Regions from separate parts of the Blastococcus sp. SYSU DS0541 genome, predicted to be linked through region 1. Evidence: predicted binding sites of a transcription regulator. Region 1 holds the regulator's gene; each other region holds the start of a gene.
The links. The regulator LexA, encoded in region 1, represses DNA repair genes until DNA is damaged. The targets are predictions, from matches to a motif close to TCGAACANNTGTTCGA.
Positions count from the first base shown of each region.

Region 2: ACI794_RS03585 (DUF222 domain-containing protein) is a predicted target of LexA. The motif match lies at 4,983-4,998, and genes of this name have one in related genera.
Region 3: dnaB (replicative DNA helicase) is a predicted target of LexA. The motif match lies at 6,614-6,629, and genes of this name have one in related genera.

Region 1 covers NZ_JBJHAD010000008.1:49,772-59,238, reverse strand. Annotated here, with positions in the region: gene ACI794_RS10865 (glycerate kinase) at 1-1,072, shown strand, start outside; gene ACI794_RS10860 (vitamin B12-dependent ribonucleotide reductase) at 1,260-4,139, opposite strand; gene nrdR (transcriptional regulator NrdR) at 4,283-4,804, opposite strand; gene ACI794_RS10850 (hypothetical protein) at 5,265-6,005, opposite strand; gene ACI794_RS10845 (LysM peptidoglycan-binding domain-containing protein) at 6,116-6,610, opposite strand; gene lexA (transcriptional repressor LexA) at 6,816-7,580, shown strand; gene ACI794_RS10835 (enoyl-CoA hydratase/isomerase family protein) at 7,645-8,433, opposite strand; gene ACI794_RS10830 (ABC transporter permease) at 8,430-9,467, opposite strand, start outside.
Region 2 covers NZ_JBJHAD010000002.1:236,996-246,462, reverse strand. Annotated here, with positions in the region: gene ACI794_RS03615 (NADH-quinone oxidoreductase subunit C) at 1-11, opposite strand, end outside; gene ACI794_RS03610 (NuoB/complex I 20 kDa subunit family protein) at 8-682, opposite strand; gene ACI794_RS03605 (NADH-quinone oxidoreductase subunit A) at 693-1,055, opposite strand; gene ACI794_RS03600 (geranylgeranyl reductase family protein) at 1,148-2,419, opposite strand; gene ACI794_RS03595 (phosphoribosyltransferase) at 2,508-3,167, opposite strand; gene ACI794_RS03590 (hypothetical protein) at 3,175-3,324, opposite strand; gene ACI794_RS03585 (DUF222 domain-containing protein) at 3,453-4,979, opposite strand; gene ACI794_RS03580 (demethylmenaquinone methyltransferase) at 5,124-5,843, opposite strand; gene ACI794_RS03575 (isochorismate synthase) at 5,879-7,123, shown strand; gene ACI794_RS03570 (dihydrofolate reductase family protein) at 7,255-7,830, shown strand; gene ACI794_RS03565 (helix-turn-helix domain-containing protein) at 7,812-8,519, opposite strand; gene menD (2-succinyl-5-enolpyruvyl-6-hydroxy-3-cyclohexene-1-carboxylic-acid synthase) at 8,576-9,467, opposite strand, start outside.
Region 3 covers NZ_JBJHAD010000007.1:177,177-186,643, forward strand. Annotated here, with positions in the region: gene ACI794_RS10370 (transglycosylase domain-containing protein) at 1-705, shown strand, start outside; gene ACI794_RS10375 (glycosyltransferase family 87 protein) at 727-2,229, shown strand; gene ACI794_RS10380 (deoxyribonuclease IV) at 2,209-3,021, opposite strand; gene ACI794_RS10385 (hypothetical protein) at 3,145-4,158, shown strand; gene rpsF (30S ribosomal protein S6) at 4,371-4,658, shown strand; gene ACI794_RS10395 (single-stranded DNA-binding protein) at 4,661-5,149, shown strand; gene rpsR (30S ribosomal protein S18) at 5,253-5,489, shown strand; gene rplI (50S ribosomal protein L9) at 5,501-5,947, shown strand; gene dnaB (replicative DNA helicase) at 6,714-8,084, shown strand; gene ACI794_RS10415 (fatty acid desaturase family protein) at 8,171-9,370, opposite strand; gene ACI794_RS10420 (ferredoxin reductase) at 9,396-9,467, opposite strand, start outside.

The sequences.
Region 1 (9,467 bases):
TCTGGTCGCGCCGGACTCGTTCAAGGGGACGGCCACCGCCCACGAGGTCGCCGTGGCGATCCGTGACGGGTGGCTCGCCGAGCGGCCGGCCGACCCGGTCGTGCTCGCCCCCATGGCGGACGGCGGTGAGGGCACCGTGGACGCCTTCGCCGCCGCCGTGCCGGGGTCCCGACGGATGCCGGTGGAGGTGGAGGGCCCCGAGGGCCGCCGGGTCCGCTGCGACTGGCTGCTCCAGCCCGACGGCACCGGGGTCGTGGAGCTCGCGGCGGCGAGCGGCCTGCCGCTCATGCGCCGTCCGGCCCCGTTCGCCGCGCACACGCTCGGCTTCGGGCAGGTCGTCGCGGCCGCGCTGGACCACGGGGTGCGCCGCCTGCTGCTCGGCATCGGCGGGAGCGCGAGCACCGACGGAGGAACCGGCCTGCTCACCGCGCTGGGCGCCCGGTTCCTGGACGCCGCCGGCCGGCCGATCGGGCTCGGCAACGCCGGCCTGGCCGACCTCCACCGGGTGGACCTCGGCGCGCTGCGCCCGGTGCCCCCGGACGGCGCCGTGGTGCTCGGCGACGTCGACGCCCCGCTGCTCGGGGTCCGCGGCGCCGCCGCCGTCTTCGGGCCGCAGAAGGGCGCCGGCCCGGCCGACGTCCCCCTGCTCGAGGCGGGGCTGCGCCGGCTGGCGGAGCTGACCGGCGGCGATCCGACGGCGGCCGGGACCGGCGCCGCCGGCGGGACGGGCTTCGGCCTGCGGCTGTGGGGTGCCGCGCTCTCCGCCGGCGCGGTGGCCATCGGGGAGGCGCTCGGGCTGCCGCGGCTGATCCCGGCGGCGGACGTGGTGATCACCGGCGAGGGTCGGTACGACGACCAGAGCGCCGCGGGGAAGGTCGTGTCGCACGTGCTGTCGCTCGCCCGCCCGGCCGGCGTCCCGGTGCTCCTCGTCGCCGGCAGCGCGACCGCCTCGACCGGGGTGTTCGCCGATGCCGTCTCGCTGGTCGACGTCGCGGGCGGAACGGAGGCGGCGCTCGCCGATCCCGGCCGGTGGCTGCGGTCGGCCGCAGCGGGCCTCGCCGCCCGCCAGTAACCGCCCGCAGCTCCGTGACGCTCGCGCGGCCCCGGAGGCGTCCTCCCGCGCTGCGGCGGACCGGGCGGCACGGAGGGCTGAGACGCCACTGGCCCGGTCCCTCGCGGGACCGGGCCAGTGGAACGGGTGGCTCAGGCCACGGGGAGTCGGTGCTCCCGAGGCCGGGACACCGTCGTGGCCGACCGCATCAGCTGCAGCCGCTGGTGGAGCCGCAGCCCTCGCAGACGTAGCAGCTGCCGGCGGGGCGCATCTTCGTGCCGCAGGTCATGCACAGCGGCGCGTCGGTGGCGGTGCCGGTGACCAGCTCGAGGAGCTCGGCCGAGGAGTGTGCCTCCTTGACCGACTTCGGGCCCTCGGGGGTGACCTTCTCCTCCGTCCTGGCGGTCTCGATCGGCGCGGAGCCGCGCAGCTGCTCCAGGTCGACCTCCTCCTCCTGGACGGTGGCCGTCGACGCGGAGGCCCCGTAGCCGGAGACCTGCGCCGCCCGCTCCTCGGCGGTGAAGATGCCCAGGCCGGCCCGCTTCTCGACGGGCAGGTGGTCCAGCGCCAGGCGCCGGAAGATGTAGTCCATCACCGACTGGGCGATCCGGATGTCCGGGTCGTCGGTCATGCCGGCCGGCTCGAAGCGCATGTTGGTGAACTTGGAGATGTAGGTCTCCAGCGGCACACCGTGCTGCAGCGCCAGCGAGATGCCGATCGAGAAGGCGTCCATGACACCGGCCAGGGTCGAGCCCTGCTTGCCGAGCTTCAGGAAGACCTCGCCGAGGCTGCCGTCCTCGTACATCCCGGCGGTCATGTAGCCCTCGGCGCCGGCGACGCTGAACGAGGTGGTGACGCTCGTCCGCTTCTTGGGCAGGCGCTTGCGGACCGGGTGCGACAGCGCGGTGGAGGTCGTGGCCTCGACCTTGACCTCGTCCTTGGTCCCGTCGTTCTTGCCCTTGCCACCGGAGAGCGGCTGGCCGACCTTGCAGTTGTCGCGGTAGATCGCGAGCGCCTTCAGACCCATCTTCCAGCCCTGGAAGTAGATCGTCTCGACGTCCTCGACGGTCGCCGTCTCCGGCATGTTCACCGTCTTGCTGATCGCGCCGGAGATGAAGGGCTGGACGGCGGCCATCATGCGGACGTGGCCCATCGGGGAGATGGCCCGCTCGCCCATGGCGCAGTCGAACACCTCGTAGTGCTCCGGGCGCAGGCTGGGCGCGTCGACGACGTGGCCGTGCTCGGCGATGTACTCGACGATCGCCTCGATCTGCTCCTCCTGGTAGCCCAGGCTGCGCAGCGCCCGGGGCACCGTCTGGTTGACGATCTGCATGGAGCCGCCGCCGACCAGCTTCTTGAACTTGACCAGCGAGAAGTCCGGCTCGATGCCGGTCGTGTCGCAGTCCATCATGAAGCCGATCGTGCCGGTGGGGGCCAGCACCGAGGCCTGGGCGTTGCGCCAGCCGTTGTCGGCGCCGATCTCCAGGCACTCCTGCCACTGCTGGGTGGCGATCTTGAGCACGTCGGCGTCGTCGGCGCCGACCGGGCGGATGGCGTCGTTGGCCGCGGCGTGCTTGCGCATGACCCGGGCGTGGGCGTCGGCGTTGCGGGCGTAGCCCTCGTACGGGCCGACGATCCCGGCGAGCTCGGCCGAACGCCGGTAGGCGGTGCCGGTCATCAGCGAGGTGATCGCCGCGGCGAGCGTCTGGCCGCCGCGCGAGTCGTAGGCGTGGCCGGTCGCCATGAGCAGCGCGCCCAGGTTGGCGTAGCCGATGCCCAGCTGGCGGTAGGCCCGGGTCGTCTCACCGATCGGCTCGGTCGGGAAGTCTGCGAAGCAGATCGAGATGTCCATCGCGGTGATGACCAGCTCGACGGCCTTCACGAAGTTCTTGGCGTCGAACGTGCCGTCGTCCTTGAGGAACTTCATGAGGTTCAGCGACGCCAGGTTGCACGAGCTGTTGTCCAGGCTCATGTACTCCGAGCACGGGTTGGACGCGTTGATGCGGCCGGTCTCGGGGTTGGTGTGCCAGTCGTTGATCGTGTCGTCGTACTGGATGCCCGGGTCGGCGCACTCCCAGGCGGCCTGGGTGACCTTGCGGAACAGGGCCTTGGCGTCCACGGTCTCGATCACCGAGCCGTCGAGGCGGGCGCGCAGCCCGAACTCGTCGCCCTCCTCCACGGCGCGCATGAACTCGTCGGAGACGCGGACCGAGTTGTTGGCGTTCTGGTACTGGACGCTGGTGATGTCCTTGCCGCCGAGGTCCATGTCGTAACCGGCGTCGCGCAGCGCGCGGATCTTGTCCTCCTCGCGCGCCTTGGTCTCGATGAACTCCTCGATGTCGGGGTGGTCGATGTCGAGGACGACCATCTTCGCCGCGCGGCGGGTCGCGCCACCGGACTTGATGGTGCCCGCGGAGGCGTCGGCGCCGCGCATGAAGGACACCGGCCCGGAGGCGGTGCCACCGGAGGACAGCAGCTCCTTGGAGGAGCGGATCCGGGAGAGGTTCAGGCCGGCACCGGAGCCGCCCTTGAAGATCAGGCCCTCCTCGCGGTACCAGTTGAGGATCGAGTCCATCTCGTCGTCGACGGCGAGGATGAAGCAGGCGCTGACCTGCTGCGGGGCGCTCGTGCCCACGTTGAACCAGACGGGACTGTTGAAGCTGAAGTACTGGTGCAGCAGCATCCAGGTCAGCTCGTGCTCGAAGATCTCGGCGTCGCCCTCGGTGGCGAAGTAGCCGTGCTCGCGGCCGGCCTCGGTGTAGGTGAGCACCACTCGGTCGATGAGCTGGCGCAGGCTGGTCTCGCGCTGCGCGGTGCCGACGGCGCCGCGGAAGTACTTCGTGGTGACGATGTTGGTGGCGTTGATGCTCCACTCGGCGGGGAACTCGACACCGCGCTGCTCGAAGTTGATCGAGCCGTCCCGCCAGTTGGTCATGACGACGTCGCGACGCTCCCAGGTCACCTCGTCGTAGGGGTGCACACCAGCGGTGGTGAAGACGCGCTTGATCTTGAGGCCCTTGCCCCGGCTGGGCGTCTTGGTGCTGCGGCGGGTGCGGGGGCCGGCCACGCGGTCGTCGGTGTCGGTCATGGTGTGGAGCTCTCCCTGGTCGTGTGTCGCGTGGTGCGTCGCGGGGTTGCGCGGTGGTGCTGCGCGGTGGCGGATCGGGGGCTGGGGAAGAGCCGCGATCGGTAACTGCTCGAACTGCTGTCTATCGGGTGGTACCGACACTTCTAGGTGCCGGCGCCGGTGCCGGTGGGGACCGGCTGCCGGGGCGCGGGCGGGCCCGTCTCCCCCGGTGACGAGGCGGGCTGCCGGGCCTTGAGCTCGGCGATCTCCCGTTCGAAGTCCGCCACCGAGGTGAAGGACCGGTAGACGCTGGCGAACCGCAGGTAGGCCACCTCGTCGAGCTCGCGGAGCGGGCCGAGGATGGCCAGGCCGACCTCGTGGCTCGGCACCTCCGCGGCGCCGGTGGCGCGGACGGCGTCCTCCACCTGCTGGGCGAGGAGCTTGAGCTGGTCCTCGTCGACGGGCCGGCCCTGGCAGGCCCGCCGGACGCCGGCGACCACCTTGCTGCGGTTGAACGGCTCGCTGACGCCGTTGCGCTTGACGACGGCGAGCACCGCTTCCTCGACGGTGGTGAACCGCCGCCCGCAGGCCGGGCACGAACGACGACGACGCGTGGTGGCGCCCTCGTCGGTCTCCCGGGAGTCGATGACCCGGCTGTCGGAGTTGTGGCAGAACGGGCAGCGCACGGTGGTTCACCTCCTCCGCCGGTGGGCCTGCCACGGGCCGCCTGTGGAGCCCCCTGGGGACATCCGGTGGATGCGACGGGGAGAACCTGAGGATCGGCCTGTGGACGGGCTTACAGCTCTGTAACTACTAGATGTGGGGGAACCCTAGGACGGCCCACACAAGATGTGCAAGTGATCGTCGGCTCGGCGTGTTCCGCCCCGACACTGCCGTGCGCAGGCGGAACAGCGGGCCCCAGCCGTCACAGACACACCGCGGCGACACGCCGGCGCGGGCCCCGCCGCGGCGGGCCGGCTGCACAGGGGTCGGTCGGCGCGAGGCGGGCAGGGAGCTCCGGCCGCCCGCGCCGGCGCGGGGGCGCAGCCGCCGGGCGCTCCGCCCGCACAACCGCGGACGCACGGCCGGACGCGGCGGGGCGCGCAACCGCGAGGGCCCGGCGCCGGTGCGCGCGCCACCTGCCGATCAGGCGCTGAGGGACCCGTCCACCCGGCGTCGGCGGGAGTGCGGGATCTGGTCGCTCAACCGCATGGGACGGGTCAGCAGCTCGGGCTCGAGACCGGCCGGCGGGGTCCAGTCGCGCCCGAGCGGTCGCAGCTCCACGGGCGGCGCGGAGCGCGCGGCCGGGATCACCCAGGCAGGCACACCCCCATCCCGGACCGGGGCGGCGGACGCGGCCGGCGTGCCGCCGGCGACGAGGGGGGCGAGCTCGGCGTCGGCCGCCCGGTGCCGCCCGACGACCGGGCCCGGCGCGATGGCCGGTGCCCGGTGCCGACCGGACGGGTGCACGGGCACGGAGGAGGCGGTCGCCGCCCGGATCTCGTCGCCCTCGGGTGCGCGTCGGCGACCACCCGTGCGAGCCGGAGCCGACCGCTCGGGGCGGCTGTCGCGCACCCGAGGGAGGCTGGCGGTCGCCTCGGGGTCGGTCGAACGACCACCACCCGACCGGAGCGCCGGCTGCGCGGCCATCAGCTGCGTCCCGGGACGGGCGGACGCGGGTTCCGGGAGCCGCACGGTGTCCAGCGCCGTCCACATCGCCTGCTCGACCCCGTCGACCACGGTCCGCACCCGCATCTGGCACGCGCCGGAGTCGTCGTGCCGCCAACCCAGCAGCTCCCCCGCCCGCCAGGCACCCGCGTGCAGCACCTCGACGGCCTGGGGATGACGGGTGAACACGGCGGCGCGGTTCTCCATGACGCTCGACACGCGACGACCGTAAACGGACGACCAGCACTCAGCGTAAACGTCCCCATACGCAGGGTTGACGAAGTCGCCGATCCGCATTGTGAACGTCTCGCGTGGTGCAGGGGCACCCGTCAGGGCAACAGCAGCACCTGACCAGGGGTGATCTGTGCGGTGTCGAGCCGGTTCAGCCGCCGGATGTCGACGATGACGTCCCGCACGTCCCGCCCCTCGGCCACCGCGCCGGCGATGGACCACAGGGTGTCGCCCGGCTCGACGATGACCTGGGTCGTCCCCATCAGCTGGAGCCCGCCGTCTGCCTCACCCAGCACCGCACCGGCCAGGGGCACCAGGGCGAGGCCGAGCAGCAGAACGGCCACCGCCACCGCCCGGCGCCCACGCGCGGTCAGCCGCAGCGGCGGCGGCGGAGCGGCGCTCCTGCTACCGGGGGCCGTCCGCACGACGGTCAGGCGCCGCCCGGGCTCTCCCACCCGGGGCGCGACGGCCGCCGAGTAGGACGTCGGTGGCGGCAGCACCCGGAGGTGCCGGGCGGGCCGGGCCCCGGCGCCCGCCTCACCTCCACCGACCGCCGACCCGCCGGAAACCCGCAGCGCAGCGCCGCCGTCCATGTCTCCCACCCTCCCGACCGACGCGAGCCGGTCCGAACACACGTTCGATTCGAACGTCTGTCCGATGTCTACCGGACAGGACCGACAGAAGCGATGCGACACGGGAAACTTTCGAACACGTGTTTGAACTGGGCGCCGATCGGCGCTACGGTTCCACCCGACGACGACGGTCGAGCGCTGCACGGGCAGCCGGCGAGGAGGAGACGTGGCGGACTCGAAGGGGACCTCCGGCGCCGGTCGCGGCACCAGGGCAACGGCCCGGGAGGCTGACGGTTCCGCGTCGGTGCGGGCGTTCCCCGACCGCACGGCGGACGGCGACGGCCTCACCCAGCGGCAGCGCCGGGTCCTCGAGGTGATCCGCGACTCGATCGACCGCCGTGGGTACCCACCCTCGGTCCGCGAGATCGGCGAGGCGGTGGGCCTGTCCTCGGCGTCCTCGGTCGCGCACCAGCTGTCGGTCCTGCAGAAGAAGGGGTGGCTGCGGCGCGATCCGAACCGTCCGCGCGCCCTCGACGTCCGGCTCCCCGGCGACGCCGCCCGCGGGGTGGTCGCGCACACCGAGCCGCCGGTGGTCGGTGACGGCATGCAGGCGTCGGCGCCCACCTACGTCCCGCTCGTCGGGCGGATCGCTGCCGGTGGCCCCGTCCTGGCCGAGCAGGCGGTGGAGGACGTCTTCCCCCTGCCGCGCGAGCTGGTCGGCGAGGGCACGGTCTTCATGCTCAAGGTGGCCGGCGACTCGATGGTCGAGGCGGCGATCTGCGACGGCGACTGGGTCGTCGTCCGCCAGCAGCCGACCGCCGAGAACGGCGAGATCGTCGCCGCGATGATCGACGGCGAGGCGACGGTCAAGACCTACAAGCGGCGCGACGGCCACGTCTGGCTGCTGCCGCACAACCCGGCGTACGAGCCCATCCCGGGCGACGAGGCGACCATCCTCGGCCGGGTCGTGAGCGTTCTCCGACGGGTCTGAGCCGCTGACGTCGACGGCCGGCCGGGTTCTCCTCCCGACCGGCCATCGACGTCAGCGGGGTCGATCAGCGCCGCTGGTAGTCGCCGTCCCGCTTCTCGAAGAACGCCCGCAGCGCCTCCTGGTGGTCATCGGTGCGGAACATCTCCAGGAAGCGCTTGGTCTGCAGCGCCTGACCCTGCGCGAAGTCCATCTCGAACGCGCCGGTGACGGCCTCCTTGGTCGCCTCCACCGACAACGGCGCGCGGGTGGCGATGCGCTGGGCTTTTGCGAGCGCCGCGGGCATGAGGTCACCGGGCTCGTGCACCTCCGTGACCAGTCCCCAGTTGAGCGCCTGCTGGGCCGTGTAGCGGGCGCCGGTCAGCAGGATCTCCTTGGCCGGGCCGAGCCCGATGACGCGCGGCAGACGCCAGAAGCTGACGATGAGGCCCACGTTGACGCCGGCGGCCACGAAGAACGCCTCCGTCGATGCGATGCGGATGTCACAGCAGAGCGAGAACTCCAGGCCGCCGCCGATCGTGGCCCCGTTGATGGCGGCGATCACGGGTGCCCGGAAGTTCTGCACGCCGTTGAGCACCCGGCTGAACTCGGCGAGGTAGTCGGTCAGCTGCTCGTCGCTCATGGACTGGTCCTCGCCCAGGTGGGCCCCGGCGGTGAATGCGCGCCCCTCGCCGGTGATCACCAGGCAGCGGACGTCCTCGTCGGCGTCCAGGATGTCCAGCGCCCTCATGAACGACCGCCGGCTCTCCCAGCTGAACGTGTTCGACGGAGGGCTGTCCAGCGTGAGGACGGCGATGTGCGGCGTCTCGTAGCGCAGGTGCACGCCGGTGCCGACATCAGTGGTGGTCTCGGTCATGCTGCTTCCTCCGGGGGTGTGTTGAGTGCGACGGACGGCTCGCGGCGGGACCGCCGGGTGGGCTCGCCGGGTTTGCGGTCGAGCAGGCGCATGGCGATCACGGTCACGACGATGTTGATCAGCAGGATCACCACGGAGAGGGCGCCGACCCGCTGGTACAGCGACTCGCTCGCCAGGTTGTAGAGCACCGTGGCGACGGTCGGGTTCGCGCCGGTGTAGAGGAACACCGACATCTCCAGCTCCCGGAACAGGAGCACGAAGTTGAGCAGGCCCGCCGCCAGGAGCGACGGCCGCAGCAGCGGCACGGTGATCCGCCGCCAGGTGCGCGCCCAGGAGGCCCCCAGGCTGCGCGATGCCTCCTCCACCTCGGCCCCGATCTGGCCCATCCCGGCGTGGACGTAGGCGAACGTCAGTGGCAGGGCGCTGCCCGTGTAGGCGATCAGCAGGATCGTCAGCGTCCCGCCCAACCCGAACGGCTGGGCCGCGTAGGCGATGATCAGCCCGATACCGAGGACCGCACCCGGGAAGGCGAGCGGCGCGGCCATCGCGCCCACGATCACCGCGTTGCTGCGCGCCTTGGTGCGGTGCACCAACCACGAGGCGAGCAGCGCCACGGCCAGGGCCAGCACCGTGCCGCCGATGGCCAGCACGAAGCTGTTGCCCATGGCCGCGGCGATGAGGGGCCGGCCGAAGACCTCCTCGTAGTTGCCGGTCAGGGTGAAGTTGTCCCACCCGAGCGGGCGCCCCAGGGCCTTGCGGAACGACGTCACCAGCAGCATGCCGAACGGCAGGACCAGGCTCAGCACCACGACGGCCACGCAGAACGCCACCGCCGCGTAGCGACCGGCGCCCAGGTGCGTCACGTCCTGCCGGCCCGGCTTGCCTCCGATGACGGTGAACTTCCGGCCGCCCACGATCTTGCGCTGGATCAGCAGCAGCGCCGCGATGATGACGAGGATCGGCACGGAGATCACCGCCGCCACCTCGATCCGCGGCGGGAACTGCATGAGGCTCAGCAGCACGGTGGGGATCGT
Region 2 (9,467 bases), on a different contig from region 1:
TCGTTGCTCATCGCCGGTCCCCCGCGCCCGGGAGCAGCACCGCGTTGCCGTCCCGGCGCTCGATCAGGAACTGCCCGGTGCGCCCCTCGGCGGCCGCCGCCTCGTACGCGCGGCGGGCCTCCTTGTCCACGCGCACGGTCGACGGCATCTCGACGTGCAGGTCCTTCGCGGTCCCGTCCGCCTGCGCCCGCTCCAGCTGGCGGGCGCGCTTGGCGCCCAGAGGCTCGTGCTGGATCTTGTGGTGCAACTTCAGGATCGCGTCCATGAGCATCTCCGGCCGCGGCGGGCAGCCGGGCAGGTACATGTCCACGGGGACGACGTGGTCGACGCCCTGGACGATCGCGTAGTTGTTGAACATGCCGCCCGAGCTCGCGCAGACGCCCATGGCGAGCACCCAGCGGGGCTCGGGCATCTGGTCGTAGATCTGGCGCAGGACCGGGGCCATCTTCTGGCTCACCCGCCCCGCGACGATCATCAGGTCGGCCTGCCGCGGCGAGGCGCGGAAGACCTCCATGCCGAAGCGGGCCAGGTCGTAGCGGCCGGCCCCCGACGCCATCATCTCGATCGCGCAGCAGGCCAGCCCGAACGTCGCCGGCCACAGCGACGACTTGCGCGTCCAGTTCACCAGCTTCTCCACGCTGGTCAGCAGGACGCCGCTGGGCAGCTTCTCCTCGAGTCCCATCAGATGTCCCCTAGTCCCACTCGAGCCCGCCACGCCGCCACTCGTAGGCGAAGGCGAGGAAGACGGTGCCGATGAACAGGACCATCGCGACCAGCCCCCAGACGCCGAGGGCGTCGTTGGCGACGGCCCAGGGGTAGAGGAAGACGATCTCGATGTCGAAGACGATGAACAACATCGCCGTCAGGTAGTACTTCACCGGGAACCGGCCACCGGTGAGCGGCTGGTCGACCGGCTCGATGCCGCACTCGTAGGCCGCGAGCTTGGCGCGGTTGTGGCGCCGGGGCCCCACGAACGGGGCGACGGCCACCGAGAACAGCGCGAACGCCGCAGCGAGCGCGAAGAGCCCGACGATCGGGACGTATGTCGACAGCATCAGCGGCACCCTAGGGTGATGGAGGTCACGTACGGGTCACGATCCGACCACGGAGCGTCCGTGTCGGGTTGGCGGGTCGTCACGGCAGCCACTCAGGTCGCCGGGGTCAGTCGGAGGAGCACGGCGAGCGCCCGGTCGACGACGTCCCCGTCGCGGCCGTCGCTGAGGTTGCCCATCACCCGCAGCATGGCGTCCGTGATCGCCGGACGGCGCAGGCCGCGGGCCATGGCCAGGCGGACCACCGCCGGGCGGGCCAGCAGCGCGAGGAAGCCCAGCCCCAACCGGTGGTGGCGGCCGAGCTCGGCGCGCAGCCGGTCGGGGTAGCGCTGCAGCACCGCCTCGCGCGCCGCGCCGGCCGGGCCCGCGAGCGCGGCCACCACGGTCTCCGCGGCCATCCGGCCGCTCTCGAGGGCGGCGCTGATCCCCTCGCCGTTGCAGGGGTTCACCGTGCCGGCGGCGTCCCCGACCAGCAGCAGCCCACGGGTGTAGGCCGGGCCGCGGGAGAGCGCCATCGGGAGGCCGGCGCCCCGCAGCGGGCCGACGGCGTCGTCCTCACCCAGGCCATCCTCGGCGGGGAAGAGATCCAGCCACCGGCGGAGGACCGATCGGCGGTCCGCCCCGGTGCCGCGCCGGGTGTCGAGCAGGCCGTAGCCGACGTTCGCCGTCCCGTCGCCCATGCCGAAGATCCAGCCGTAGCCGGGCAGGGTCTCGCGCGACGGGCCGTCGGCGGTCAGGTCGAAGGCGATGTCGAGGTAGTCGTCGTCGCTGCGCCGGCTGCGCACGTACCCCCGCAGGGCGACCCCCAGCGGGCGGTCGGTGCGGCGCACCAGGCCCAGCCCCTTGGCCAGCCGGCCCGACAGCCCCTCCGCGGAGACGACCAGCGGCGCGCGCCACGTGACCGGCTCTCGGTCGCCGCCCGCCTCCCCGCGGACCCCGACCACCCGGCCGTCGTCGTCGAGCAGCGGTTCGGTGACGGTGGTGCCGGTGACCAGGCGGGCGCCGGCCGAGCGTGCCTGGTCGGCCAGCAGCGCGTCGAGCTCGTGGCGGGTGCGCACGAGGCCGTGGTCGGGCCAGGAGTCCAGCCGTGGCCAGTCGACCTCGGCGACCCGCCCGCCGCCGTGCACGCGGAGCCCGCGGCGGCGCACCCAGCCGGGCCCGGCGGTGTCGACGTCCATGTCGTGCAGCGCCTTCACCCCGCGCGGCGTCAGCCCGTCGCCGCAGACCTTCTCCCGGGGGAACTCGGCCTTCTCCAGGAGCGCGACGTCCAGCCCGGTGCGGGCCAGGTGCCAGGCCGCACTGGAGCCGGCCGGCCCAGCACCGACGACCACGACGTCGGCAGCGTGCGCCGCTGCGGTCCGCGCCATGTCGCCCCTCCGGTCCGTCGTCGACCCCGATGCACCTTGTGAAAGAGTTCACAAAGTCGTCGGTCCCGAGTCTAGGCCGCGGTGTGATCTAGCCGACAGTCCCCCCTCGGCGCAGGGCCCTGAGCACCTCGTCGTCGGAGGTCTCGGAGAAGTCGTCGTAGGCCTGCCCGACCGATCGGAAGCCCGTCGGCGCCTCGGGGCACACCAGGTCGTCGACGTCGGCGGCGAGCTGGGCGAGGGCAGCGGGCGGCCCCACGGGGACGGCGACGGTGAGGCGGGTGGGGCCGTTCGCCCGCACGGCGGTGACAGCGACGCGCATGCTCGCGCCCGTGGCGAGGCCGTCGTCGACGAGCAGGACGTGACGGCCGGCCACGACGGGGGCCGGCCGGTCGCCGCGGTACGCATCGGTCCGGCGGCGCAGTTCGGCGAGCTCGCGGTCGCGGACGGCGGCCACCGCGTCGGGGTCGGGTGCGAAGCGATCCCGGACCGCGGGTACCCAAACGGTCTCCACGCGGTCGCCGATCGCCGCGAGCGCGCCCATCGCCAGCTCCGGCTGCCCGGGTGCGCCGAGCTTGCGGACGACGAGGACGTCGAGCTCCGCGCCGAACGCGCCGGCCACCTCCGCGGCGACGGGGACACCTCCGCGGGGCAGCCCGAGCACCAGGGCGCCGGCGCCCACCCGCCCGGTGAGCGCGCCCGCCAGCACCCGCCCGGCGTCGCGGCGGTCGGCGTAGCGGGCGCGCTGCACGGCGGTCCTAGACCACGGGGACCGGGTCCGGTCCCGGGGTCGGCGGGTTGCCCGGCTGGTCGGGGTCGGGCTTCGGGATCGGGTCGGGGAGCGGCTCCACCGGGTCCGTGGGCGCGGGGTCGGGATCCTGGGGCTGCGGCGTGGTGGGACTGGTCATGGTCCGACGCTAGGACACTTCCGCCGACCGCCCCACCCCGCGCGCGCACCCACGGCTGCGCATCACGTGCCGCGCACCCGCAACGGAGGCGCCACCACGCAGAACTGGACACCTCTCGCCGGAGGCCCTCAGAAGGGCGGCGGATCGACCGTCGGCACCCCTGCCCGGCGCGGCGCGGGCAGCGCAGGTTGTGCCGTCAGGTCGCGCAGACCCGGCGGCCGGGTCGCCCGGGTGATCCCGCTGGGCGTCGTCACCCGCAGCGTGCCGTCGGGCAGCAACTCGAAGCGCCAGCCGCGGGCGAAGGTCTTCAGCCGGTGGTGCGTACGGCACAGGCAGCAGAGGTTCTCGCAGGAGGTGCGACCGCCGCAGTCGTAGGGCACCACGTGGTCGGCGTCGGTGCGCGCGGCCGGTCGACCGCACCCGGGGTGCCGGCAGGTGCGGTCGCGAAGCCGGAGGAACCGTTCCTGGGCCGCGGAGGGGTCGTGCCCGGCCACCGCCGCCGGGCGCCCCACCAGCGGGCAGCCGCAGTCGGCAGCCGCGCCGTGCGTGGTGCAGCCGCGGATGGCGAGCCGGCGCAGCTCGGTGGCGGTCGCGGCGGCGAGGAGGGCGCCGTCGTCGCCGGTGATCGCCACCGCCAGGCTGCCCGCCGGCGGGGCCTGGACCCCCAGCGCGCCGAGGCGCGCCATGAGCTCCCGGAGGTGGGCGGCGGTGATCGGGGTGCCGTCCACGCTCGGCCCCGTCTCGCCGCCGATGCCGTCCGCACGCCCGGCCGATGCACCGGTGCCACCCGACCGGGCCAGCGCCGCCAGCGGGGCAACCACCGTGACGTGCCCGGTCATCGCCGGGCGGGAGGTGTCCCACGGCCGCAGGACCAGGGCGGCGTGCGCCTCGGCCCGGAGGACCCCGATCGGCCGGTCGTCGCCCCCGGTGCGGGCCAGCTGGGCGGCCTGGTCGATCGCCGACCACATCGCCGCCGCCACCGGCGGGGGCAGCTCGGTGGTCAGGGCGGAGAGCCCGTCGCCGATCGCGTGCACCCGGACCCCGGCCCGCGCCTCGGCCTCGACGCGCCGCCGTTCCGCGAACTCCTCGTCCGCGGCGATCCCGGCGGCCACCAACCGGGCGCGCAACCGGCCGGACGACAGCCCCGACGCTCCGGGGAGCAGGCCGGGGACCACGGCCGCGATCACCTCGTCCGAGGCATGGCCGAGCACGCCGGCGAAGACCCGGGCGCGGAACCAGTCCAGCTCGCCGGCCGCGCAGGCGGCCCAGACCGCGGGCATGCGCTCCACCAGCACGTAGGCGTCGGAGAGCACGCCGGTGGCGAACGGGCGGGAGCAGTTGAGCACCGCCGCCAGCTCGTCGGGCAGGAACTCGCTCGTCCCCGGGACCGGCGACCCCGGCCCGCGACGGCGCGCCCCGGGATGCCCCGGAGGTGGGTCGTCGGTGTCGGGCCGGTCGGCGGCCAGCCCCAACACCAGCTCGGCCTCGTAGGCAGCGTCCATGGCACGGCGCGCCTGCAGCCGCCGCAGCTCAGCCGCCTTCTCGGCGGCGGACAGCACCCCCACCGGCAACCGCGAGACCGTCGGCGGCAGCTCGAGCAACCAGCCGACGAGCGCACCCTCGACCGGGGTCCGGCGCAGCTCGGCGGTGGTCATGGATCGAACATAGGTGCGAGGTACGACAGATTCTTCGGCCCGCCGACCGGCGGGCTCAGGTCGACCGGCTGACCGGTGAGGAAGAGTGGCGCAGTCGGGCTCTGCCGCGGCCGCGGGCCCTCGTGTCGTTCCAGCCCGGCAGCTTCAGGCCTTGCGGCCCCGGTGCAGGGCGACGATCCCACCGGTCAGGTTGTGCCAGGCGACGTCCGCCCAGCCGGCCCCCTGCAGGCGGGCGGCGAGCGCCGGCTGGTCGGGCCAGGCGCGGATCGACTCCGCCAGGTAGACGTAGGCCTCGGGGTTGCTGCTCACCGCGCGGGCGATCCGCGGCAGCGCCTTCATCAGGTACTCGGTGTAGACGGTGCGGAACGGCGCCCAGGTGGGGCTGGAGAACTCGCAGACCACCAGCGTGCCGCCCGGCCGCGTCACGCGGGAGAACTCGCGGAGCGCCGCGTCGGGGTCGGCGACGTTGCGCAGCCCGAAGGAGATGACCACGCCGTCGACGCTCTCGTCGGCCAGCGGCAGCGCCATCGCGTCACCGGCCACCTTCGGCACCGGACGGGCGGCGCCGGCGCGCAGCATGCCCTGGGAGAAGTCGCAGGCGATCGCGTGCACGCCGCCGGCCGCGAGCTCCACCGTCGAGACCGCCGTGCCCGCCGCGACGTCCAGCACCGTCTGCCCCGGGCGGGCGCCCAGCGCGTCGCGGGTGGCCCGCCGCCACGAGGCGTCCAGGCCCCCGGAGAGCACCGTGTTCGTGATGTCGTAGCGCTCGGCGACCCGGTCGAACATCGCCGCGACCTCGGCCGGCCGCTTGTCCAGCCCGGCCCTCACGCCGGCGGTGTGCGGGTTGTCTCGCCGGTCTGCCACGGCGTCGACGCTACAAGGCTGCCTAGTCTGGGTTCGTGACCGCGGCCGCCCTGACCTCCCCGGCAGCGGCCGCACGCACCGTCAGCACGGTCCGCGCGGACGACGCGGGCGAGCTGCTCGACCTGCTCCCGGCCGGCGGCGGGCTGTCCTGGGTGCGCCGCGGCGAGGGCCTCGTGGGCTGGGGCGAGGCCGCCCGGCTCGAGGTGTCCGGGCGCGGCGCGCTGGCCGAGGCCGCGGACTGGTGGGAGGAGTACTCGGCCGGGCTCGAGGTCAGCGACGACCTCGGCGTCCCCGGCTCCGGCCCGGTGCTCTTCGGCAGCATCGCCTTCGACCCGGTGGCCGGGACGTCGGTCTTCGTCGTCCCCGAGGTGGTGGTGGGGCGGCGCCACGGCGTCGGGTGGGTCACCGCGATCGGCACCGCGCCGGAGCTGCCGGCGCCCGTCCCGGACGGCACAGGACCCGCCCCCCGCCTGCGCTACGCCGACGGGGCGCTGGACCCCGCGAGCTGGTGCGCCGCCGTCGCCGAGGCGGTGGAGCGGATCGCCGCCGGGGACCTGGCCAAGGTGGTGCTGGCCCGAGACCTGCTGGTCTCCGCCGAGCCCGCCCTGGACGCACGGCGGCTGCTGCACCGGCTGGCCGGGCGCTTCCCCGGCTGCTGGTCCTTCGCCGTCGACGGGTTGCTCGGCGCCACCCCCGAGCTGCTGCTGCGGCGCAGCGGGCAGCAGCTCTCATCCCGCGTGCTGGCCGGCACCGCCCCGCGGGGGGCGGGCGCGGAGGACGAGCGGCTGGCCGCGGCGCTCCTCGGGTCGGCGAAGGACCGCGCCGAGCACGCGCTCGCCGTCGACTCGCTGGTGCGCGCCCTGGAGCCCTACTGCAGCGAGCTCACCGCGCCGGAGGAGCCCGAGCTCCTCACCCTCGCCAACGTGCGCCACCTCGCCACCGACGTCGTCGGCACCCAACGCGCCCCGGCCGGCCTGCTGGAGCTGGTGGGCGCGGTGCACCCCACGGCCGCCGTGTGCGGCACCCCCACCGCCGACGCCGCCGCGCTGATCGGTGAGCTGGAGGGCATGGACCGCGGTCGCTACGCCGGGCCGGTCGGCTGGATCGACGCCCGGGGCGACGGCGAGTTCGGCCTCGCCCTGCGCTGCGCGGAGCTGACCGGTGACGGCGGGGCGCGCCTGTTCGCCGGCTGCGGCATCGTCGCCGGCTCCGACCCGGCCGCCGAGCTGGCCGAGACGCAGGCGAAGTTCGCCGCCTTCCAGGCCGCGCTGGAGTCCTGACCCACACGGAACCGGTGTCGTTTCCGTCCAAGACCACCGATGCCGCAGCCCCTACGGTCCGGTGGTGGGACGGCCCGAGGACGCCGCCCGAGCAATGGGGAACGACTCCCCCTGAACCGTGGAGGCACACCATGCCGCGCCAACTCGTCTGGACGGGCTTCATGACCCTGGACGGTGTCGTCGACTCCCCCGGTGGAGCCGTCGAGGGGCACCCCAGCGGCGGCTGGGTGCTGCGGACGCCGCTCGTGCCCGAGTCGTTCGCGCTCAAGGCCGAGGAGCTCGAGGAGACCAGCGCGCTCATGTTCGGGCGGCGCAGCTACGAGGCGTTCTCCGGCAGCTGGCCCGCCTCCGAGGACCACATCGCCTACCGCGACCTGCCGAAGTACGTCGTCTCCGGGTCGCTCGGGGAGGATGCGCTCGTCGACGGCTGGGGCCCCCAGGAGATCCTGCGGACCACCGAGGACGTCGCCGCGCTCAAGGAGACCGAGGGTGGCGCGATCTTCATCCACGGCAGCGCGGAGCTCGCACGGAACCTCGCCCACGCCGACCTGATCGACCGGTACAACGTGCTGGTGTTCCCTGTGCTGCTCGGCTCGGGCAAGAGCGTGTTCAGCCGCACCGACGACGACCGGCGCCAGCTGTCGCTCCGGGAATCGGCGTCCTACTCGAACGGCGTCATCAAGGCCCTCTACGACGTGGTCCGCTGAGGCGTCAGCGGGAGCGCGCCGCCGGTCCCCCTGCGCAGCTGGCCGGCGGTGCGGCCGATGTACCGCCGCAGCGCGCGGGCGAGGTGCGGCTCGTCGTAGTAGCCGAGGTCAGCGACGACGGTGGCCGCGGTCGCCCCGCCCAGCAGCAGCGCGGTGGCGGTCCTGGCGCGCCCGATCTGCTCGATCGCGCCCCGGCTCAGGCCCGTCGCCGCGCGGAAGCGGCGCTCGAGCGTGCGGTCGGAGCCGGGCACACCACCTCCGCGCAGGGCCGAGGTGACCAGGGGGTCGCGCACCACGCAGCCGCCGCGGACGAGCCGCTCCACCAGCGCCTCGGCGTCATCCGCGCCGGGCGTCTCCCAGCGATTGCCGTGGAGCCGGAAGTGCCGTCGCGTCGTGTCGGGCAGCTCGATCCCCGAGTCGACGAGGGCCGAGGTGGGCGTCCTGCGCAGCGACGTGCCGACCGCGAACTCGATGCCCACGAACGAGGCGCCCTCGGGCACCGGAGCGCTGCTGGTGCGGGTCTCCGGACCGGTGACCGCCGCGTACGGGACGCCGTCCCGCTCCCAGAACACGAGGCCCCAGGTCTCCGACGCCACCGACGTCATCTGCGACACCCCGGTGCTGCCCCCGGTCCACACCGAGGAGATCCAGGGCGAGCCGGAGGCGCGCGTCCGGATCTCCAGCCCCACGCCGGGGAACCTATCGCGGGGCGCGCCCTCCGCCCATCGGCCGGCGCACCCGGTCGTCACCCCAGCGCGTCGGCGGCCGCCTGCCGAAGCCGGCCGGCGAGCTCGGCCTCGGCGCGCTGGTCGGTGCGGACGACGACGACCTGCGGGCCGCCCAGCCCCAGCACCGCCGCCAGCTCCGCCGGGGTCGACACCCGCGCCGCCGGCCAGCCCAGCGTCTCGGCCACCGCCACCAGGTCGCGCCCGTGCGGGGTGCCGAACACCCGGCGGTAGTCCGCGGCGTGCCGGTCCTGCCCCGGTTCGAGCTGGGCGAAGATCCCGCCGCCGTCGTTGTCGGGCACCACCACGGTGAGGTCCGGCCGCGGCTCACCCTCGCCGAGCAGCAGCCCGGTCAGGTCGTGCAGGAACGTCAGGTCGCCCATCAGCGCGAACGCCGGCCCCCCATGGACCAGAGTGGCCCCCACGGCGGTCGAGACGGTCCCGTCGATGCCCGCGACCCCCCGGTTGGCCAGCACGCTGACGTCGGCCCGCGGGACGGCCAGCCGGTCGACGTCGCGCACCGGCGTCGAGGACCCCAGGACCAGCAGCGCGCCGGCGGGCAGCGCGGCGACGACGTCGCGGGCCAGCCGCGCGGCCGTCATCCCCGGCGCCTCGTCCAGCACCGCGTCGACCGCCGCACCCACCCGCTCGGCGGCCGCGTGCCAGGTGGCGGCCCACTCCGCGTCGACCGGTTCGTCGGGCTCGGCACCGGCCAACAGCCGCCGGACACCGGTGCTCGACCGCCCGGCATCGGCCCACCGCGGGGAGGCGCTCACCGTCTCGACCGTGACGGCCGGGTCGGCCAGCAGGGCGTTGACCGGCCGGGAGAGCGTCGGGCGGCCCACCACGAGCACCCGCTCGGGCCGGTGGGCGGCCAGCCAGCTGGCCGCCCCGAGCGCCAGCACGCCCCCG
Region 3 (9,467 bases), on a different contig from region 1:
GACGTCGTCAACGACGTCACCGTCGCCCTGAAGGACGTCGCCTCCTACTCGCGCCGGGCGCTGGAGGGCGGCCGAGAGGTCGCCAGCAAGACCGGCACCCAGGGGCAGGGCGAGAACAACTCCGACGCGTGGATGGTCGGGTACACCCCCTCCATCGCGACCGCGGTCTGGGTGGGCAACGACTCCCCCAGCGACCCGATCGTCGACTCCCGCGGGCGGATCATCTACGGCTCGGGGCTGCCCGGTGCCATCTGGCAGCGGTTCATGGACGCGGTGCTCGCCGGTACCCCCGAGGAGGACCTGCCGGACCGGGCGCTGATCAAGGGCGACAGCGGCGAGGGCGTGCCCGCGCCCACGACGGAGGCCCCCGCTCCGGTGGAGACCCCGGCCGCGCCGTCGTCGCCGAGTCCGTCCAGGCCGAGCTTCCCGGACGCCAACGGCAACGGCGTGGACGACCGCACGGAGTTCCCGGACCGGAACGGCAACGGCATCGACGACCGCACGGAGTTCCCGGACGCCAACGGCAACGGTGTGGACGACCGCACGGAGTTCCCGGACGCCAACGGCAACGGCGTGGACGACCGCACCGAGCAGCCTCAGTTCCCGGACCAGAACGGCAACGGCATCGACGACCGCACCGAGCGGACGACACCGCCTTCAGCCGGCGGCACACCGGGCCCCGTCGTCCCGCCGCCCGTCGACTGACCGATCACGCACACTGCTCGCATGAGCAGCACCCCCACGGGCCCGTCCGCCACCGCGGACGGGCCCGTGCTGGTTCCACGTGGAACCCAGCCGCCGTCCGCACCGGACCGCGTGGTGCCGTCCTGGACCGACCCCGTGGTGCGGCAGGCCAGCGAGGCCGTCGGGGGGCCGTGGGGCCGCTTCGCCGTCACCGGCCGGGCCCTGTTCTGGACGCCGCTGCGGGTGTGCCTCCTCTTCGCCACCCTGGCGCTCGCGGTCGCCTGGGTGAAGCAGGCGCCCTGCGCCGACGGGAACTGGGCCGGCTCGGTCCAGTACACGCACTTCTGCTACTCCGACACGGTGCCGCTGTTCGGGCTGCACGGCCTGGCCGACGGCGCGATCCCCTACCTGGACTCCGCCGTCGAGTACCCCGTGCTCACCGGCGGCTTCATGGCCCTCGCGGCCGCCGTCGCCGCCGGGTACGACCGCGCCGCGACGGCATCGGGCCTGCTGCCCGAGGTCGCGCCGGTGCTCAGCTACTACGTGGTGACCTGCCTGCTGCTCACCATCTGCGCGCTCCTCGTGGTGCGGGCCACCCTCGCGCTGGCCGGCCGCCGCCCGTGGGACGCGGCCATGATCGGGCTGTCCCCGCTGCTGGTGGTGCACGCCTTCACGAACTGGGACCTGCTGGCCGTCGCGCTCGCCACCTTCGGCATGTGGGCCTGGGCGAGGCACCGCCCGGTGCTCGCCGGCGTCCTGCTGGGCCTCGGCGTCGCCGCGAAGCTCTACCCGGCGTTGCTGCTCGCCGCGCTGCTGCTGCTCTGCCTGCGGGCCGGACGGCTGGCCGTGTGGGCGAGGACGGCGGCCGCCGCGGCGCTGACCTGGGTCGTGGTCAACCTCCCCGTCGCGGTGCTCGCACCGGAGAACTGGTCCCGCTTCTTCACCCTCAACAGGACGCGCCCGGCCGACCCCGACTCGCTGTGGAACATCGCCCTGCACGTGGCCGGGGACCAGCTGCTCGACGGCCCGCTGGCCGAGGGGCAGACGCCCACGGTGCTCAACGCGGCGGTCGCGGTCGTGCTCCTCGCCGCGCTCGGCGCGGTGGCCTGGCTGACGCTGGCCGCGCCGGTGCGGCCGCGGGTCGCCCAGATCGCGTTCCTGCTGGTCGCGGTCTTCCTGCTCACCAACAAGGTGTGGAGCCCGCAGTACTCGCTGTGGCTGCTCCCGCTCGCGGTGCTCGCCCGGCCCCGGTGGCGCTCGCTCCTGGCCTGGCAGGCCACCGAGGCGCTGCTCTGGGTGCCGCGCCTGCTCTGGTACCTGGGGACGGACAACCGAGGCATCGACGTGGAGTGGTTCTTCCTCGCCGTGACGCTCCGCGACGCAGCCGTCCTCGTCCTCGTGGCGCTGGTGGTGCGCGACGTCCTCCATCCCGACCGGGACGTCGTCCGCACCAGCTGGCCGGGGGTGGACGATCCGGCCGGCGGACCACTGGACCACGCCCCCGACCGGCGGGTGCTCCGGCGGTCAGCCGAGGGCGTCGCGTAGCAGCGCGATCTCGGCCGCGTGGCCGGCGGCGTCGCCGGGGGTCTCGAGGACCACCGGGCAGCCCGCCGCCCGCGCGACCTCCACCAGCACCTCGGCCGGGATCTCGCCGCCGGTCAGGGGCGCGTGCCGGTCGCGGCCGGACCCCGCCGGGTCGCGGCTGTTGTTCAGGTGCAGCAGGTCGATCCGGCCGGTCACCGCCCGGACGGCGTCGACGACGGTGCCGAGGTCCCAGCCGGCGGCCCAGCCGTGGCAGGTGTCCAGCACGAAACCGGCCCCGAACTCGCCGACGGCCTCCCACAGGCGGCCCAGCGCGTCCAGGTCGCGGGCCATCGCGTTGCCGCCGCCCGCGGTGTTCTCGATGAGCACCGGCACCGGGAAGCCGCCCTGCTCGGCCTGGCGGGAGAAGGTCTTGCGCCAGTTGTCCACCCCGACCGCGGGGTCGACGCCGGCCAGGACGTGCCCGCCGTGCACGACCAGGCCCCGGGCGCCGATCTCCGCGGCGGCCCGGGCGTGCTTGCCCAGCATCGTCCGGCTGGGGATGCGGATGCGGTTGTTCGTCGTCGCCACGTTGAGGACGTAGGGGGCGTGGACGTAGACGGCGACGTCCGAGCCCCGCAGCTCGTCGGCGTCGGGCCGGGGCCCGGGCGCCTTCCAACCCTGCGGGTCGCCGAGGAAGACCTGCACGGCGTCGGCGTCCACCTCCGCGGCACGGGCCAGCGGGCCGCCCCGGTCGAGGTCGCCGTCGTCGGCGAGGCCGGCGCCCACGTGTACGCCGATCGGGTGACCACCCATGCTGACCTCCGGTTTCCCGTGGATTTCCAGCTTGCCCGTATCGCGCGCGTCACATCATCGTTGTGGCTGTGACGGCGGTTACCCGCCGGTAGCACTGGGGCGTCGACGTGGAGGTAGCAGAGCATGGCAACGGGTCGCATCGGTCGCACGGCCCGCCGGGGCATCGCCGTGGCGGTCCTGGGCTGGCTGGGCGTGGCGGCGGCCTCGGTGGCGGCCCCCGTCGCCACCGCCGCCCCGACGGCGACCGTGCCGATCCGGGACCTGACCCAGCTCGTGGTCTCGGTCGACCAGGGCGGGGCGGTGACCTTCGTCAACGAGCTGCAGGACAGGACGGTGCAGGTGGGCGGTGGTGGGCTGCTGCCCTCGCTGATCAGCGTCACCGCCAGCACCGAGGTCACGCTCACCCTGCCGTCGGGGCAGCGGGAGCTCGCACCCGGCGCCGGCCACACCGAGCGCTTCGACCGCAGCTGCGTCGCCGGCTGCTGGCTGGCCTTCAGCTACTCGCTGGAATCCGGCGCCGCGCTCACCCAACCCCTGGTCGACGCCACGACCGCGCTCCTGCCGCCGCTGCCCCGGCCCCAGCCCCTCGTGGTGAACACGCTCCTGCCGCTGCCGAACGTGCCCGGCGTCAACCTGCCCCAGCTGCCGCCGGTGACGCTGCCGGCCGCCCCGCCCCCGTCGGCCCCGAAGCCCGCACCGGCGCCGGAGGCCCCGCAGCCACCGGCCACCGGGCAGCCGACCCCGGACGCCGCCCCGGCGCCGCAGGACGTGCCGGGCGACCAGTACACGTACGAGACCGGCTCCGGCGGGGCCGCGCAGCTCCTCCCCGGGGCCCGGGCCTCCGCCGCGGCGCTCGACCCGACCCGATCCGTGGCCCCCGGCCGGTCCGGGAGCGGCGGTGAGCGCGACGGCTCCGGCGGTGTCACCGGCACCTACGACGGCGCCACCGTCCCCGAGTTCGGGCAGCTGGCCGGCCTCAGCACGCCGGCGCCGGGCGCGGACGGGGACGGCGAGGCGGTCGCCTCCGGGGCGCAGCCGGGCACGCTGCCCGCCGCGGCGCTCGCTGCCGTCGTCGCGCTCGCCACGGTCACCGCCGCGCTGGTGCGCACCCTGCAGGCGGCCCGCGGGTCCCGCTGACGTCGGCCCCGTCCCGGGGGTCCCGCCCGAGCTCGCGAGGCGTCGGGAGGGGCGGGGTCCTCGGTCTGTGGGCAGCGCCTGGCCCGCCGGACCGGGCCGCTGGTAGCCTGGCGGCAGCGCGTTCCGGCTCCTGCCGGGGCGCGCGACGCGTGTACGACCCTCCTGCTGCAGATTCCCTGCAGCCGCGAAGACCAGAGGAGGTGGGGTTCTCCGTGCGTCACTACGAACTGATGGTCATTCTCGACCCCGACCTGGAGGAGCGCACGATCGCTCCCTCGCTCGACCGGTTCCTGACCGTCGTCACCAACTCCGGTGGCACCGTCAAGACCGAGATCTGGGGCCGTCGCCGCATGGCCTACGAGATCAAGAAGCACGTCGAGGGCATCTACGCCATCGTCGACATCCAGGCCGAGCCGGCCGCGGTGGCCGAGCTCGACCGGCAGCTGAACCTCAACGAGTCGGTCCTGCGCACGAAGCTGATGCGGCCCGAGGTCCACTGACCATGGCCGGCGAGACCGTCATCACCGTCATCGGCAACCTGACCGCCGATCCGGAGCTGCGCTTCACGCCGTCGGGCGCTGCCGTCGCGAACTTCACCGTGGCCTCCACGCCGCGGACCTTCGACCGCCAGTCGCAGGAGTGGAAGGACGGCGAAGCGCTCTTCCTCCGCTGCAACGTCTGGCGGCAGGCTGCGGAGAACGTGGCCGAGTCGCTGACCCGCGGGTCGCGGGTGATCGTGAGCGGTCGTCTGAAGCAGCGCTCGTTCGAGACGAAGGAAGGCGAGAAGCGCACCGTCGTCGAGCTCGAGGTCGACGAGATCGGCCCCTCGCTGCGCTACGCCACGGCCAAGGTCACCCGCGCCTCGCGCGGTGAGGGCGGCGGCGGTGGCGGCGGCTTCGGCGGCGGCGGTGGCGGCGGTTTCGGCGGCGGCGGTGGCGCGAGCGACCCGTGGTCGACCCCCGCCGGTCCGTCCGACGAGCCGCCCTTCTGACAGGACCTCCTCGCCCCCACACCTGGCTCCGCTCGGTGTGGGCCCCTGCGAGGAGGCCGTTCCATCCCCTCGATGTTCCTGATCTGACTACTGGAGAACTCCGGTGCCCAAGCCCCCTGTTCGCAAGCCCAAGAAGAAGGTCTGCCAGTTCTGCAAGGACAAGGCGACCTACGTCGACTACAAGGACACGACCCTGCTGCGGAAGTTCATCTCCGACCGCGGCAAGATCCGTGCCCGCCGCGTCAGCGGCAACTGCAGCCAGCACCAGCGGGACGTCGCCACGGCCGTGAAGAACAGCCGTGAGATGGCCCTGCTGCCCTACACCTCGACGGCGCGCTGATCATGAGCACGATGAAGCTGATCCTGACGCAGGAGGTCACCGGTCTCGGGTCCTCCGGCGACACCGTCGAGGTCAAGGGTGGCTACGGTCGCAACTACCTCCTCCCGCGCGGGCTGGCCATCGCGGCCACCCGGGGTGCGGAGAAGCAGGTCGAGTCCCTGCGCCGGGCGCGTGCCGCCCGCGAGGTGGCCTCGCACGAGGAGGCGCAGGCCGTGGCCGGCCGCCTGTCCGGGCTGACCGTCCGGGTGCCGGCGCGCGCCGGTGACGGCGGCCGCCTGTTCGGCCGGGTCACCACCGCCGACGTCGCCGCCGCCGTCACGGCCGCCGGCGGGCCGGAGCTCGACCGTCGCCGGATCGAGCTGCCCAGCAGCATCAAGACCACGGGTCAGCACACCGTCACCGTGCGGGTGCACCCCGAGGTCACGGCGCCGCTGACCATCGAGGTCGTCGCGAGCTGATCGGTCGCTGTCCCGCACGGGGACAGCACCGCCCACGAGGGGCGTCGGACGGGAGTCCGGCGCCCCTCGTGGCGTCTCCGGGTCCGGCGGTCGGGCCGACGTGGTCGGCGTGGTCCGACGTCGTGCGGATTCTGCGGACGATCGGCGGCTCGGGGGTCGAGCGCTGCCGGGGCGGTCGAGCGCTCCCAGGGCGGCCGCACGCCCGCGCGGGGTGTCCTCCCGCCCACCCGGTGCTCCGGGGCCCGTGCGGCCGCTCTGGGGGCGATGACGCCGGCGGTGCGTCGTGGCTCCCGCCGCCCACGGGGGCCCCGGCAGCCGGTCGGCGTCTCCGGGTGTGGCCGCTCCCCGGGGACCCCCGAGCAGGCCCCTGACCGCGCCGGTCACCGCTGTGACTCGTGGTGCGACGCCGGGATATTTCTTCCGATGTTTTCTCCGTCCACATCCGGTGCACGGCGTCCGTGCAGGTCAGCCGGGGTGGACCGGTCGGCGCGCGGTGACTGTCCCCCGGCTCCTCCACATGTCGACACGCCTCCGTCCACCGACTTGTCCACAAGTTGTGCAGATCGGCGTGCACACCGGTGGTGGACGTGGCCTCCGCGGCTTCCTAACGTCCTGTCCGGCCCCCGAGCGGACGACGGATTGTCGGTCCCCTCCGGTAGGCAGGAGCCGAACACGTGTTCGGCACGGCGCCGTCCGCCGAGCTCGCGTACTTCCCCTGCGCGCGGTGGTGATGCGGGCGCGCCCGCAAGGAGATGGAGGTACCCCCGTGGCGGTGGCCGACGAGTTCAGCCGACCGTCCGCGACGGCGCCGGAGTACGACCGGCAGCCCCCGCAGGACGTAGCGGCGGAGCAGTCGGTGCTCGGCGGCATGCTGCTGAGCAAGGACGCGATCGCCGACGTCGTGGAGGTCTTGCACGGCAACGACTTCTACCGGCCGGCGCACCAGGTGATCTTCGACTGCATCCTGGATCTCTACGGGCGCGGCGAACCGGCGGACGCGATCACCGTCGCGGCGGAGCTGAACCGGACCGACCAGCTGTCGAAGATGGGCGGCGCTGTCTACCTGCACACGCTCATCCAGTCGACGCCGACGGCGGCGAACGCCGGCTACTACGCCGCGATCGTCGCCGAGCAGGCGGTGCTGCGCCGCCTGGTGGAGGCCGGCACCCGGGTCGTTCAGCTCGGCTACGGCGCAGCCGGCGGCAAGGGCGACGTCGACGACATCGTGGACCGCGCCCAGCAGGAGATCTACGACGTCACCGAGAAGCGCATGAGCGAGGACTACTCGCGCCTCGAGGACGTGCTCCAGCCGACGATGGACGAGCTGGACGCGATCGCCTCCCGCGGTGGCACCGCGCGCGGCGTCCCCACCGGCATCCGCGACCTCGACGAGCTCACCAACGGTCTGCAGGCCGGCCAGATGGTCGTCATCGCGGCCAGGCCTGGGGTGGGCAAGTCGACCCTGGGACTCGACATCGCGCGGTCGGCGACGGTGAAGCACCAGATGCCGGCGGTGATCTTCTCGCTGGAGATGAGCAAGCACGAGATCACCATGCGTCTGCTCTCGGCCGAGGCGAAGGTGCCGCTGCACCACATGCGCGCCGGCACGCTCTCCGACGAGGACTGGGCCAAGCTGGCCCGCCGCATGGGCGAGGTGGCCGACGCCCCCCTCTACATCGACGACTCACCGAACATGACGATGATGGAGATCCGGGCCAAGGCGCGGCGGCTCAAGCAGCGCAACGACCTCAAGCTCGTGGTCATCGACTACCTCCAGCTGATGACCTCGGGCAAGCGGGTCGAGAGCCGCCAGCAGGAGGTCTCGGAGTTCTCCCGTGCGCTGAAGCTGCTGGCCAAGGAGCTCGAGGTCCCGGTCATCGCGATGTCGCAGCTGAACCGTGGCTCGGAGCAGCGGCAGGACAAGAAGCCGATGCTGTCGGACCTCCGTGAGTCCGGCTCGATCGAGCAGGACGCCGACATGGTCATGATGATCCACCGCGAGGACATGTACGAGAAGGAGTCCCCGCGGGCCGGCGAGGCGGACATCATGCTGGTCAAGCACCGCAACGGCCCGACCGCCAACGTCACCGTCGCCTTCCAGGGCCACTACAGCCGCTTCGTCGACATGGCCAACTGAGCAGACCCAGGTCGAGCGACGGCTGAACGCCAGAGGCCCAGAACCGTCACGGTTCTGGGCCTCTGCCGTTCAGCGGCGCCGCTGGATCAGGCGGCGGCCTTCTGCTGCAGCGCGCGGCGGACCTTGGGCCCGCCGGTGGTCATCTTGTACAGCTTGGCCAGCTGCGCCGGGGCGTTCTTCGGCGTCGTCTCGGCCAGCCAGCCGTTGGGCAGCGAGAGCCGGATGACCTTGTGCCACGCGCTCGCGACCTGCTTGTACAGCGGGGCGGAGTGGTAGCTCAGGCCGTAGCGGTCGAAGATCTCCTTCACCCGCGGGGCGATCTCGGCGTACCGGTTGCTGGGGATGTCGGGGAACAGGTGGTGCTCCACCTGGTGCGACAGGTTCCCGGTCATGATGTGCATGGCCTTGCTGCCGGAGATGTTCGCCGAGCCCAGCATCTGGCGGACGTACCACTCACCGCGGGTCTCGCCCTCGATCGAGGTCTTCTCGAAGGTCTCGACGCCCTCGGGGAAGTGCCCGCACATGATCACCGAGTGCGACCAGAGGTTGCGCACCACGTTGGCCGTGAAGTTCGCCGCCAGGGTCGGTACGAACGACGGGCCCGACAGCAGCGGGTGGACGACGTAGTCCTTGGCGGCCTGGTTGCGGATCTTCTTCAGGACCTGCTTGGCGGCGGCGCGGAACGCGGGGTCCTTGCGACGCTTCTTGGTGGCCAGGTTCTTGCCCAGCTCCAGGTCGTACGCCGCGATGCCGTACTCGAAGAAGCAGGCGTTGATGAAGTTCCAGAGCGGCTGCGCCAGGTACATCGGGTGCCACTTCTGGTCCTCGTCGACGCGCATGATGCCGTAGCCGAGGTCGTTGTCCTTGCCGATCACGTTCGTGTACGTGTGGTGCAGCTCGTTGTGCGAGTGCTTCCACTGCTCGGCGGGGCTGGCCATGTCCCACTCCCACGTCGTGGAGTGGATCTTCGGGTCCCGCATCCAGTCCCACTGGCCGTGCAGGATGTTGTGCCCGATCTCCATGTTCTCGAGGATCTTGGCGACCGACAGCCCCGCGGTCCCGAGCACCCAGGCCGGCGGGAACTTCGAGAACAGCAGGACGGCGCGGCTGCCGAGCTCCAGCTTGCGCTGGACGTCGATGACCGTGCGGATGTACTTGGCGTCGTCCTCCCCGAGGCTGTCGCGCACCTCCTGGCGGATGGTGTCGAGCTCCTTGCCGATGAGCTCGATGTCCTCGGGGGTGAGGCGCTCGATCGGGTTGTCGGGCTTCTTCTGGATGACGGTCATGGGGAGCTCCTCTGCTCGGGCTCGGTCAGTGGTCGATGTCGCAGGCGCCGGCGGCGGCGCTGACGCAGGTCTGGATGAGGACGCCGTCCCCGACGTC